DNA from 2 places in the Micromonospora sp. NPDC023814 genome. Region 2 is predicted to be linked to the other one. Evidence: riboswitches for the same ligand, from Rfam matches in the RefSeq annotation. Region 2 holds a riboswitch; the other holds the start of a gene.
What was found. A riboswitch is a leader RNA that binds a small molecule or an ion and turns the genes downstream of it on or off. The one in region 2 is predicted to bind ZMP and ZTP.
Positions count from the first base shown of each region.

Region 1: another riboswitch for ZMP and ZTP. It lies ahead of AB0G14_RS14545 (tetrahydrofolate dehydrogenase/cyclohydrolase catalytic domain-containing protein); the one in region 2 lies ahead of AB0G14_RS19865 (glycine hydroxymethyltransferase).

Region 1 covers NZ_JBFAAF010000022.1:49,864-55,792, forward strand. Annotated here, with positions in the region: gene AB0G14_RS14540 (MFS transporter) at 121-1,602, shown strand; gene AB0G14_RS14545 (tetrahydrofolate dehydrogenase/cyclohydrolase catalytic domain-containing protein) at 1,845-2,711, opposite strand; ZMP/ZTP riboswitch at 2,727-2,811, opposite strand; gene AB0G14_RS14550 (endonuclease/exonuclease/phosphatase family protein) at 2,827-3,606, opposite strand; partial or broken gene AB0G14_RS14555 (antibiotic acetyltransferase) at 3,925-4,122, shown strand; gene AB0G14_RS14560 (RNA-guided endonuclease TnpB family protein) at 4,242-5,378, opposite strand; partial or broken gene AB0G14_RS14565 (CatB-related O-acetyltransferase) at 5,480-5,899, shown strand.
Region 2 covers NZ_JBFAAF010000035.1:5,646-11,574, forward strand. Annotated here, with positions in the region: gene araB (ribulokinase) at 1-1,468, shown strand, start outside; gene AB0G14_RS19865 (glycine hydroxymethyltransferase) at 1,582-3,021, opposite strand; ZMP/ZTP riboswitch at 3,039-3,128, opposite strand; gene AB0G14_RS19870 (metallophosphoesterase) at 3,258-4,109, shown strand; gene AB0G14_RS19875 (hemerythrin domain-containing protein) at 4,152-4,652, opposite strand; gene AB0G14_RS19880 (S8 family serine peptidase) at 4,767-5,929, opposite strand, start outside.

The DNA.
Region 1 (5,929 bases), on a different contig from region 2:
TGTTGCCGGCGGCGTGGTGGCCCGGCCAGGGGCGTGTCTGGCCCTGGGAGTGCTAGGCGGCGTGGTGCTGCGTGGGTCAGGGGTCTGGCTGGCTTCCGGGTGGGCGGCGAGCGTGTCCGGGTGACGGGCGGCATGGGGCCGGCCCGGGAAGAGGGAAGCCTGGTCATGGTGGATGTCGAGGCGGCGTCGGTCGCCGATGCGGTGCGGGTCGAGGAGGGTGGGGCGGGCCGTCAGCGGCTCGCGCTGCTGGTGTTGTTGACGGCGAGTTTCACGTTGGCGGTCGATTTCTCGATCCTGAACGTGGCGTTGCCGGCGATCGGTCGGGACGTGGGCCTGTCGTTGGGGGCGCTGCAGTGGGTGGTGACGGCGTTCGCGTTGTGCGCGGCGGGGTTCACGCTGCTGTTCGGGCGGGTTGCGGACCTGTTCGGTCGGCGTCGGCTGTTCCTGGTGGGGGTGGCGGCGCTCGGGGTGTCGTCGCTGGTCGGTGGGCTGGCGGACGACGCGCGGGTGTTGCTGGCGGCGCGGGTGGTGCAGGGTTTGGCGACGGCGGCGGTGACTCCGGCGGCGCTGTCGCTGTTGACGACGTCGTTTCCGGAGGGGCCGGCGCGTGAGCGGGCGCTCGGGCTCAACGGTGCGCTGATGGCTGCCGGGTTCACCGCCGGTGCCGTCCTCGGCGGTGTGCTGACGGATCTGTGGAGCTGGCGGTGGACGTTCTTCATCAACGTCGTGGTCGCGGCGGCGGTGTTGGCGGTCGCGCCGGTGGTGCTCGCGGAGAGCCGGCCGCGGCGGCGCCCGCGGTTGGACGTGCCGGGTGCGGTGGCGGTGACCGGTGGTCTTCTGGCGCTGGTGTACGGGCTCACCGAGGCCGGGCGGCGGTCGTGGGGTGATCCGCGGGCGTGGGGGTCGCTGCTGGCGGCGGTGGTGTTGCTGGCGGTGTTCTGGATGGTGGAGCGGCGGGTGGCGGAGCCGCTCGTCCCGGTGCGTGTCCTGACCCGACGCGGTGTGGGTTGGGGGAACGTGGCGGGGATGCTCGCGTTCGCGACGGAGACGTCGCTGGTGTTCCTGCTCACCCTGTACCTGCAGGACGTGCTGGGCTATTCGCCGCTCGCGGCGGGGTTGTCGTTCGCGGTGCTGGGGGGCGGGACCGTGTTGGGGGGAATGGTGGCGCCTCGGTTGCTCGCCCGGATCGGCGGCAAGCGGGCCATCGTCGTGGGGTTCGTGGTGCAGGCCGCGGCGACGTTGCCGTTGGCGTTCCTCGGTGCCGACCGGGTGTGGCTGGTGGTGTTGCTGGCGGCGACGTTCGTCGGTGGGGTGGCGAATCTGGTGGCGATCGTCGGGTTCATGGTCACGGCCACCTCGGGGCTGCCGCCGGAGGAGCAGGGTCTGGCGACCGGGCTGGCGACGATGAGTCAGCAGGTCGGGATCACTCTTGGTGTGCCGGTGATGTCGTCGGTGGTGACGGCGGTCGCCGCGGGCGGCGCCGGTGCGTCGGGGGTGGTGCTGCAGGGGGTCGGGGTCGCGGTTGGGGTGAACGCCCTCGCCTGCGTGGGGGCGGCGGTCCTCGCCGGGTTCGTCCTTCCGTCGGCGCGGGAGGGGGCGTGACCGGCGGGCAGGTGCGGGCGTTCGCCGGTCACGGCGGGGTCACCGAGCTGGTGGGTGCGGCCCGCGGGGAGCGGGACGAGCGTCCCGCTCCCCCGGCGTCCTGATCCGGGAACCGGGGTGCCGGCGCCGGGTGCGGCCCGAGGGGTGCTCGGGTGGTGGACGGGGGTCACGGCGTCCGGTCCACCCGGGGTCCGGCGTGTCCGGCCCGGCGTCGAGGGCGTTCGCCGCCGGGCCGGACGACGTCAGGCGTGGCCGGTGGCGCGGCGGGCGGCGTCGAGGGCGTTACGGAAGAGCATGGCGACGGTGGTGGGGCCTACTCCCCCGACGCGGGGGGCGATGGCGCCGGCGACGTCGACGCAGGTCTCGTCGACGTCGGGCAGCAGGCGGCGTCCTTCGTAGCGGACGCCGCCGCCGATGACGGTGGCGCCGGGGCGGACGTGTTCGGGCTGGATGATGCCGGGGACGCCGGCGGCGGCGATGAGGATGTCGGCGCGGCGGGTGTGGGTGGCCCAGTCGGGGACGCCGGTGTGGACGACGGTGACGGCGGCGTTGGCGGTGGGGCGTTTCTGGGTGAGCAGCAGGGCGAGGGGGCGGCCGAGGGTGGCGCCGCGGCCGAGGATGACGACGTCGCGGCCGGCGACGGGGATGTCGTGGAAGGCGAGCAGGGCTTCGATGCCGGCGGGGGTGCAGGGCAGCGGGCCGGGCAGGCCGAGGGCGAGTCGTCCCATGTTGAGCGGGTGCATGCCGTCGACGTCGAGGTCGGGGTCCATGGTCTGCAGGGCCCGGTCGTAGTCGAGGTGGCCGGGGATGGGGTGTTGGATGAGCAGGCCGTGGACGTCGGGTGCGGTGTTGAAGTCGGCGATGGCGCGGTGCAGGTCGGCCTGGGTGGCGGTGGCGGGCAGGTGGATGTGGGGTGAGTCGAAGCCGAGTTCGGCGGCCTGGCGCTGTTTGATGCGGATGTAGCCGGCGCTGGCGTCGTCGTCGCCGACGAGGATGGTGGCGAGGCTGGGGGTGATGCCGGCGGCGCGTAGGGCGGTGACGCCGGCGGCGACGTCGGTGAGGATGCGCTCGGCGACGGGGGCGCCGGGCAGGAGTCGGGCGGTGGGCATGGTGCTCCTGTCGTCAGCGGAGGCCCAGGCGGTCGACCTCTGCTCGTGGAGCTCCCCGATGGTTGTTGCCATCCCCTGGCCGCCAGTCGCGTCGGGTTCAGCTTGCCACAGGCGGTCAGCCGAGGTCGACCAGGAGGGGGCGGTGGTCGGAGATGGCGGACAGGGGGGTGTGGACGGCGGTGACGGGCGGGAGCCGGTCGATGCCGTGGCGGTCGGCGAGGATGTGGTCGAGTTGCACGCGGGGTTGCCCGGCGGGGTAGGTGGGGCGGCGGCCCAGGGGGCGCCAGCCGGTGAGGAGTCGGGCGGGGCCGGCGGGGAGGTTCAGGTCGCCGAGGAGGATGCGGGGCGCGGGCAGGGTGCGTAGGGCGCGGACGGTCTGGCGGAGTTGGTGGGCGTTCCAGCCGGGGACGAAGGACAGGTGGGTGGCGGCGACGGTGAGGTGGCCGTGTGGGGTGTCGAGGACGGCGGCGAGGACGACGCGGGGTTCGTCGTGCAGGAGGGTGAGTCCGCCGCCGGGCCCGGGGACGTAGACGGGTGAGCGTACGGGGGCGGGGCGCAGGCGGGTGACCTGCCAGCTGCGGACGTGGTGGCGGGTGACGAGGCCGACGCCGTAGCAGGGTTCGCCGTGTCCGTCGTCGTCGTGGCGCAGGGGGCGGAACTGTTCGCCGGGGGTGCCGACGACGGCGGCGGCGAAGCGGTGTTCGTCGGCGCCGAGGGCGCGGGCGGCGATGGCGGTGAGGTCGAGTTTGCCGCTGCGGCTCTGGTCGCGGTCGACTTCCTGCAGGGCGAGGACGTCGGCGTCGAGGGCGGTGACGGCGGCGGTGAGCCGGTCGGGGTCGACGAGGCCGTCGGTGAGGGACCGGCCGTGCAGCAGGTTGAAGGTGGCCAGGCGCACGTTTGCACCCTACGTGGCCGTGGGAGGGTTGCCGGGTGTTGAAGGTGCTGTGGTGTTCGGTGGTGCTGTTCGTGGCGGTGGGTGCGGTGGGTGTGTGGTTGCGTTGGCGGCGGGGTCGGTGACGGTGGTGCGGGCCGGCGGGGCCGGGGTGCCCGGTCGAGTTTTTTGGCGGATGAGCCAGGCCGAGGCGTGACGCCGCGGCGGTGAATCGATGTCCTGGGACGGCGTGGTGCCGCGGTCATGGAGCGGACACGGACCCGTAACCGATGGGAGTCTCCTTCCGTGCCTGTGCCTGCCGACCCGACGGTCCTCCATCCGATGCCTGAGCAGCCGCGGGTGGTGCTGCTCAGGCCGCTGGTGAAGTCCCCGCTGATCGAGGTCGGGGAGTACACCTACTACGACGACCCGGACGATGCGACCACGTTCGAGACGCGCAACGTGCTCTACCACTACGGGCCGGAGAAGCTGATTATCGGCAAGTTCTGTGCGCTGGGCACGGGAGTGCGGTTCATCTTGACATCCTCCCGGCCCTGAAGGCCGGGATTCCCACGGTCACCCGTGAGGTTTCCTGTTTCATCGCCGACTGCCTTTCCGGGAGGTTTCCCTTGAGGTCTTACACCAGCTCCGCAGGCGTTTCACCTCTCCGCCAGCCCGGCGGCGAGGATGTTTCTAGCAGCGTTGATGTCCCGGTCGTGCTCCACCCCACAACCGGGGCACGTCCAGACGCGGGTGTTGAGGGCGAGGGTGGTGTTGATCCGCCCGCACGTCGAACAGGTCTTGGACGACGGGTACCACCGGTCGACGGGGATCACCTCACGCCCGTACCACTGGGCTTTGTATTCCAGCATGTCGCGGAACTGGGACCAGGCCGCGTCGGAGATGACGCGGGCCAGGCGACGGTTGCGGAGCATGTTACGCACGCTGAGGTCTTCGATCACGACCGTTTGGTTCTCACGGACGAGTCGAGTGGTCAGCTTGTGCAGATGGTCCCGCCGCCGGTCGGCGATACGGCCATGAATCCGGGCCACAGTGAGCCGGGCCTTCGTCCGGTTCGCGGAGCCCTTCTGTTTGCGGGCCAGGTTCCGCTGGGCCTTGGCCAGCTTGCGCCGGTCGGCCTGCCCGTAACGCGGGTTGGCCACCTTGCCGTGCCCGTCGCTCACCCCGGGGATCGGGCGGGACAGGGTGAGCAGGCTGGTGATGCCCGCGTCCACCCCGACCTTCGCCGTAACGGGCGGCAGTGGCGCCACGGTCGGGTCCTCCACCAACAGAGATACGAACCAACGGCCGGCGGCGTCTCGGGACACCGTGACCGTGGAGGGTTCCGCCCCTACGGGCAAGGGCCGGGACCACACGATGTCCAGCGGGGTATCCATCTTGGCCAGGGTGAGTCGGCCGTCACGCCAGCGGAAGGCCGACCGAGTGAACTCGGCCGACGTCCGCGACTTGCGCTTGGACTTGAACCGCGGGTACCGGGCCCGCTTGTCCCAGAACGCCACGTACGCGGCCTGAAGGTGACGCAGCGTCTGCTGAAGCGGCACCGAGGACACCTCGTTGAGGAACGCCAACTCCTCGGTGCGTTTCCACTCGGTCAGCCACGCCGAGGACTGCACATAGGTGGTGCGCTGACGGTCAACCGCCCACGCCCGGGTACGGGCCTCCAACGCCCGGTTGTACACCAGACGCACACACCCGAACGTGCGATTCAACTGCCCGGCCTGTTCCGGGGACGGGTAGAAGCGGTACTTGTATGCCCGCTTCACCACCTCACCCATGCCTCACATCCTAGCCACCGTCCATGTAAGACAACATTCGAGGGGAGGGAGCGACGTATCCTCCCGGCCCTGAACGGCTGGGTTTCCACGCCGCAATTCCGATGAACGGTGCCAACCACCGGATGGACGGCCCCTCGACCTTCCCTCTCCCGACCATGGGCGGCTCGTGGTCAGAACACTTCGACCTGCTCACCGGGCTGCCGAGCCGAGGGGACACCGTCGTCGGCAACGATGTCTGGTTCGGTTACGGCACGATGGTCATGCCCGGCGTACGGATCGGGCGCGGCGCGATCGTCGGCTCGGGCGCCGTGGTTACCAGCGACGTGCCCGACTACGGCATCGTCGGCGGCAACCCGGCCCGCCTCATCCGCGCCCGCTACAACGACCAGGACGTTGCCCGGCTGCTGGCGGTGGCCTGGTGGGACTGGCCCGTGGAGCACATCACCGCGCACGTGCCGACGATCATGTCGGGCAGCATCGCCGATCTGGAGGTCGCCGCCCCGGACACTGCGCGCGGTTGACGCGCGGGCAGGAGATCCTGTGCGGGCGCA
Region 2 (5,929 bases):
CCACCGCGAGGTGCTCCGGGTCGCGGTGCCCGCCGCGCTGCGGGCCGCCGGCGTACGCCCCGAGGACGTTGGCGGCATCGGCGTCGACGCCACCTCCTGCACGATGCTGCCCACCCGCGCCGACGGCACCCCGCTCTGCGAGCTGCCCGAGCTGGCCGGTCGGCCGCACGCGTACCCGAAGCTGTGGCGGCACCACGCGGCCCAGCGGCAGGCCGCCCGGATCAACGACGTCGCCGCCGCGCGCGGCGAGACCTGGCTGCCCCGCTACGGCGGGCGGGTCTCCGCCGAGTGGCAGCTCGCCAAGGCGCTGGAGGTGCTGGAGGAGGACCCGGCGGTCTTCGACCGCGCGGAGCGCTTCATCGAGACGGCGGACTGGCTGGTCTGGCAGCTCTGCGGGCGGGAGACCCGCAACGTCTCCGCCGCCGGCTTCAAGGGGCTGCGGCAGGACGGGCGGTACCCGTCGGCGGAGTTCCTGCGCGCCGTGCACCCCCGCCTCGACGGGCTGCTGCCCCGGATCGACGGCCCGCTCGCGCCGCTGGGCGCCCGGGCGGGCGGGCTGACCGCCGAGGCGGCCCGGTGGACCGGGCTGCCGGTGGGCACCGCCGTCGCGGTCGGGTCCATCGACGCGCACGTCACCGCCGCGGCTGCCCGCGCGGTCGAGCCGGGCCGGATGCTCGCCGTCCTCGGCACCTCCACCTGCCTGATCATGAACGCGGCGGCGTACCACGAGGTGCCCGGGGTCTGCGGCGTGGTCGACGGCGGCGTCACCACCGGTTCCTGGGGCTACGAGGCGGGGCAGAGTGGCGTCGGGGACATCTTCGCCTGGTACGTCCGCACCGGCCTGCCGGCCGACTACGCCGACGAGGCGCGCCGCCGCGGGCTGAGCCCGTACGAGCTGCTGGACGCCCTCGCCGCCGAGCAGCCGGTGGGCGGGCACGGGCTGCTGGCGCTGGACTGGCACAGCGGCAACCGGTCGGTGCTCATGGACCACGAGCTGAGCGGGGTGCTGGTGGGGCTGACCCTGGCCACCCGGCCGGAGGAGATCTGGCGGGCGCTGCTGGAGGCCACCGCGTTCGGCGCCCGGACGGTGGTCGACGCGTTCACCGCCGCCGGGGTGGCCGTCGACGAGCTGACCGTGGCCGGCGGGCTGACCCGCAACCGGCTGCTGCTGCGGATCTACGCCGACGTCATCGGCCGGCCGCTGCACGTGGTCGACTCCGCGCACCCGGCGGCGCTGGGCGCGGCGATCCACGCGGCGGTCGCCGCCGGGGCGTACCCGGACGTGCCGGCCGCCTCGGCGGCGATGGGCGCCGCCCGCCGCGAGACCTGGCACCCCGACCCGGCCCGGGCGGCCGCCTACGACGAGCTGTACGCGGACTACCGCGCGCTGCACGACCACTTCGGCCGGGGCGGCACCGACGTCCTGCACCGCCTCCGCGCCCGCCGCCACCGCACCCACCGCCCCTGACGCTCCCACCCCCGCGCGGCCGGACGGGGACGAGGGCGGGACGGGGACGAGGGCGGGACGGGGACGCCCCCGCGCGGCGGGGCCGGGCGGGGGCGTCGGGGCGGGTGCCCGGGTCAGCCGAGGTCGACGGCCGGGTAGAGCGGGAAGCCCGTGAGCAGGTCGCTGGCCTGCTTGCCGACCCGGTCGGCGACGGCCGGGTCGAGGACGTACTTGGCCTTCGACGGGGTGCCGTCCGGGTTCGCGCCCGGCCGGGTCTGGCTGAGCACGGTGTGGATCAGCTCGGCCGTCTCGTCCATCTGCGCCGGGCCCAGCCCCCGGGTGGTCAGCGCCGGGGTGCCGATGCGGATGCCGGAGGTGTACCAGGCGCCGTTCGGGTCCTGCGGGACGGAGTTGCGGTTGGTGACGATGCCCGAGTCGAGCAGGGCCTGCTCGGCCTGCCGGCCGGTCAGCCCGTAGCCGGTGACGTCGATGAGCACCAGGTGGTTGTCGGTGCCGCCGGTGACCAGCTTGCCGCCCCGGCGCAGCAGCCCCTCGGCGAGGGCCTGGGCGTTGGCGACGATCCGCTGGGCGTAGTCGGCGAAGTCGGGACGGCGGGCCTCGGCCAGGGCGACGGCCTTGGCGGCCATCACGTGCGGCAGCGGGCCGCCGAGCACCATCGGGCAGCCCCGGTCGACCTGGTCGGCCAGCTCGGGCTGGCAGAGCACCATGCCGCCGCGCGGGCCGCGCAGCGACTTGTGCGTGGTGGTGGTGACGATGTGCGCGTGCGGCACCGGGTCGAAGTCGCCGGTGAAGACCTTGCCGGCGACCAGGCCGGCGAAGTGCGCCATGTCGACCATGAAGGTGGCGCCGACCGAGTCGGCGATCTCCCGCATGATCCGGAAGTTGACCTTCCGGGGGTACGCCGAGTAGCCGGCGACCAGGATCAGCGGCTTGAACTCGCGGGCCGCCTCGGCGACCCTGTCGTAGTCGACCAGCCCGGTGGCCGGGTCGGTGCCGTAGCTGCGCTGGTCGAACATCTTGCCGGAGATGTTCGGGCGGAAACCGTGGGTGAGGTGGCCGCCCGCGTCCAGGGACATGCCGAGCATCCGCTGGTTGCCCAGCTCCCGGCGCAGCGCGAACCAGTCGGCCTCGGTGAGGTCGTTGACCTGCCGCACCTGGGCCTTCTTCAGCGCCGGGGACTCCACCCGGTCGGCCAGGATTGCCCAGAACGCGACCAGGTTGGCGTCGATGCCGGAGTGCGGCTGCACGTACGCGTGGGCGGCGCCGAACAGCTCCCGGGCGTGCTCGGCGGCGAGCGCCTCGACGGTGTCCACGTTCTGGCAGCCGGCGTAGAAGCGGCGGCCGACGGTGCCCTCGGCGTACTTGTCGCTGAACCAGTTGCCCATGGCCAGCAGGGTGGCCGGGGAGGCGTAGTTCTCGCTGGCGATGAGCTTGAGCGACTCGCGCTGGTCGGCGAGCTCGGCGCCGATGGCGTCGGCCACCCGCGGCTCGACGGCGCGGATCACCTCGAGGGCGCTGCGGAAGGCGGTGGATTCGGCGTTCGGCGACGACATGCGACCTCCAGTGACGTGCGGAAGGCCCAGGCGCTCGGCATGCGTCCTCATGACGGGACCGCTTCCCGATGGTTCTCCATCCCCACGCGCCAGTCACGGCCCACCGCCGATCCTACCGGGTCGGCCGGGCGCGCCCCGGCCCACCTGGGGACCGCCGCACCCGTGGTGCGGTACATCGATCGGCGCGCGCCCCGCGCGGTTCGCGGTCGTCCCCGGCGGCGCATAGGATCGCGGTCATGGCAGGGGAGGACGGCGGGGGCGGCAGCCTGCTCGCCATCAGCGACCTGCACGTGGGGCACCAGGGCAACCGGGCGGTGGTGGAGGGGCTGCGCCCGGGGTCGCCGGACGACTGGCTGATCGTCGCCGGGGACGTCGGCGACACCGTGGCCGACGTCGAGTGGGCCCTCGGGCTGCTCGGTGACCGCTTCGCGCGGGTGGTCTGGGCGCCGGGCAACCACGAGCTGTGGACCCCGCCGGCCGACCCGGTGGCGCTGCGCGGGGTCGCACGCTACCAGCACCTCGTCGACCTGTGCCGGCGCCTCGGCGTGCTGACCCCCGAGGATCCGTACCCGGTGTGGCGGGGGTCGGGCGGGCCGGTGCTGGTGGCGCCGCTGTTCCTGCTCTACGACCACAGCTGGCGCCCGGAGGGGTTCGACACTCCGGAGGCGGCGCTGGCCGAGGCGTACCGGACGGGGATCGTCTGCACCGACGAGTTCCTGCTGCACCCCGACCCGTACCCGAGCCGGTCGGCGTGGTCCGCCGCCCGGGTCGCCGAGACCGCCCGCCGGCTCGCCGCGCGGGAGCCGGGGCTGCCGACCGTGCTGGTCAACCACTGGCCGCTGCTGCGCGAGCCGACCCGGATCCTGCGTTATCCGATCTTCGCCCAGTGGTGCGGCACCGAGGCCACGGCCGACTGGCACCTGCGCTTCGACGCCGCCGCGGTGGTCTACGGCCACCTGCACATCCCGCGCACCACCTGGCACGACGGGGTGCGGTTCGAGGAGGTGTCGGTGGGCTACCCGAGGGAGTGGCGGTCCCGGGCCGTACCGCCGGCGCTGCGGCGGATCCTGCCCGCGTCCCCGGCGTGACGACGGGCCCCGGCGCACCGGGGCCCGTCGGAGGTGGTCGGCTCAGGCCGTGACGGCGTCGAGCGACTTCTTGATCGCCTTCGGGTCGGTCGGCTTGCGTGGCGCGTCCGCGCGCAGCTCGATCATCCGCTCGCCGATCTCCTGGAGCTGCTTACGGCCGAGCGCCTCGCGCACCTTCGGGAACCACTCCTGCTCCTCCTCCTCGACGTGGTGCAGGACGCTCTCGATCAGCACCGTGGTCTTGGCGTTGAAGCGCTCGTCGTCGGCGTCCATGGCGAACAGTTCGGCGCAGAGCACGTCGGCGACGTGGTGCTCCTCGTACGACTCGAGGATGTCGTCCTCCAGGTCGGGCAGGAGCTTGCGGACCTCCGGGTACATCACCTCGTTCTCCAGGTAGGTGTGCACCGTGAGGGCCTCCAGGATCTGGCTCACCAGCTTCTGCCGCTGCGCCGCCGGTCCCTCCTCGGCATCCTGGAACGCCTTGAACAGACGGCGCATCTCCTTGTGGTCCTCTTTCAACAGGACGATGGCATCGGTGGACACCGTTGACCTCCTCGGCTCGTCGGACGCCTCCTCCCGTACCCCGGCCGTGACCAGGAAAAACGGGTGGGGCCCGGCGGATCACCGCCGGGCCCCACCACGGGTCGTGCCGTGCTGCTACTTCACCACGTTGTACGCGTTGACCATGCCGGCGCCGTAGAACGAGTTGCGCTCGCCCCCGGTGCAGGTGGCCGGGTAGCCCGGCCGCGGCTCCCAGACGCCCTCCTCACAGGGGACCGACTCGGCGGTCCGCTCCAGGAAGGACGCCAGCTGGCCCGGCGTCAGGTCGGGGTGGGCCGACAGGGCCAGCGCCGCGACGCCGGCCGCGTGCGGGCTCGACATCGACGTGCCCTGCTTGTAACCCCAGCCGTTGGTCTTCGTCGCCGTGTTGAAGGTGGTCGACAGAATGCCGTCGGTCGGGGTCGAGCTGGCGCCGTTGGTGCGGAACCGGGTGTCGCCGCCCGGTGCGGTGACGTCCACGACGCCCAGGCCGTACGAGGAGTAGTAGCTCTTCTTGCCGGTCGGGGCGACCGCCGACACCGTCACCACACCCGGCGCCTCGCCCGGCAGGACGAGGCAGGAGTTGGTGAGGTCCTCGCGGTCCTCGGGCGTCCCGTTGTTCGGGCTGCCGGTGTCGGTGATCTTGTGGGCGAGGTCCCAGTTCGAGTTGCCCGCGGACGCGATGTTCAGCACGCCCTTGCTCTGCGAGTAGCGGATGGCCCGCTGGACGGCCTGCCACACCGGGCGCTGACGCGCGTCGTTGCGGCAGTTCAGCTCCCACGGGTCGATGAAGTAGCTGTTGTTGGTGACCCGAATGCCGTGGTCGGCCGCCCACATGAAGCCGCAGAGCGCGGCCTCGGGGTAGATGAACTGTTCGTCGTTGACGACCTTGACGGCGGCCACCTTGACACCCGGCGCCACACCGGTCACGCCGACGCCGTTGACGGCGGCGGCGATGGTGCCGGCCACGTGCGTGCCGTGGTCGGAGGTGGTCGGGTTCCAGGCGGACTCGGTGGTGTCCGCGACACCGCCGACGCAGGACGCGCTCTTGTCCTTCGCGATCTGGCTGGCCAGATCGGGGTGGCTGGAGGAGATGCCGCTGTCCAGCACGCCTACCACCACGCTGGCGCTGCCGGCGTTGACGGCGTGGGCCTGCGGGACGTCGATCATCGGCATGTCCCACTGCTGACCGAACATGGGTTCCTTGGTCGGGTCGGCGGTCGCGTTCGCCGCCACGGCCGCGGAGACCTCCAGGGTTTCGCCCTCCTCGAGGGCGGTGC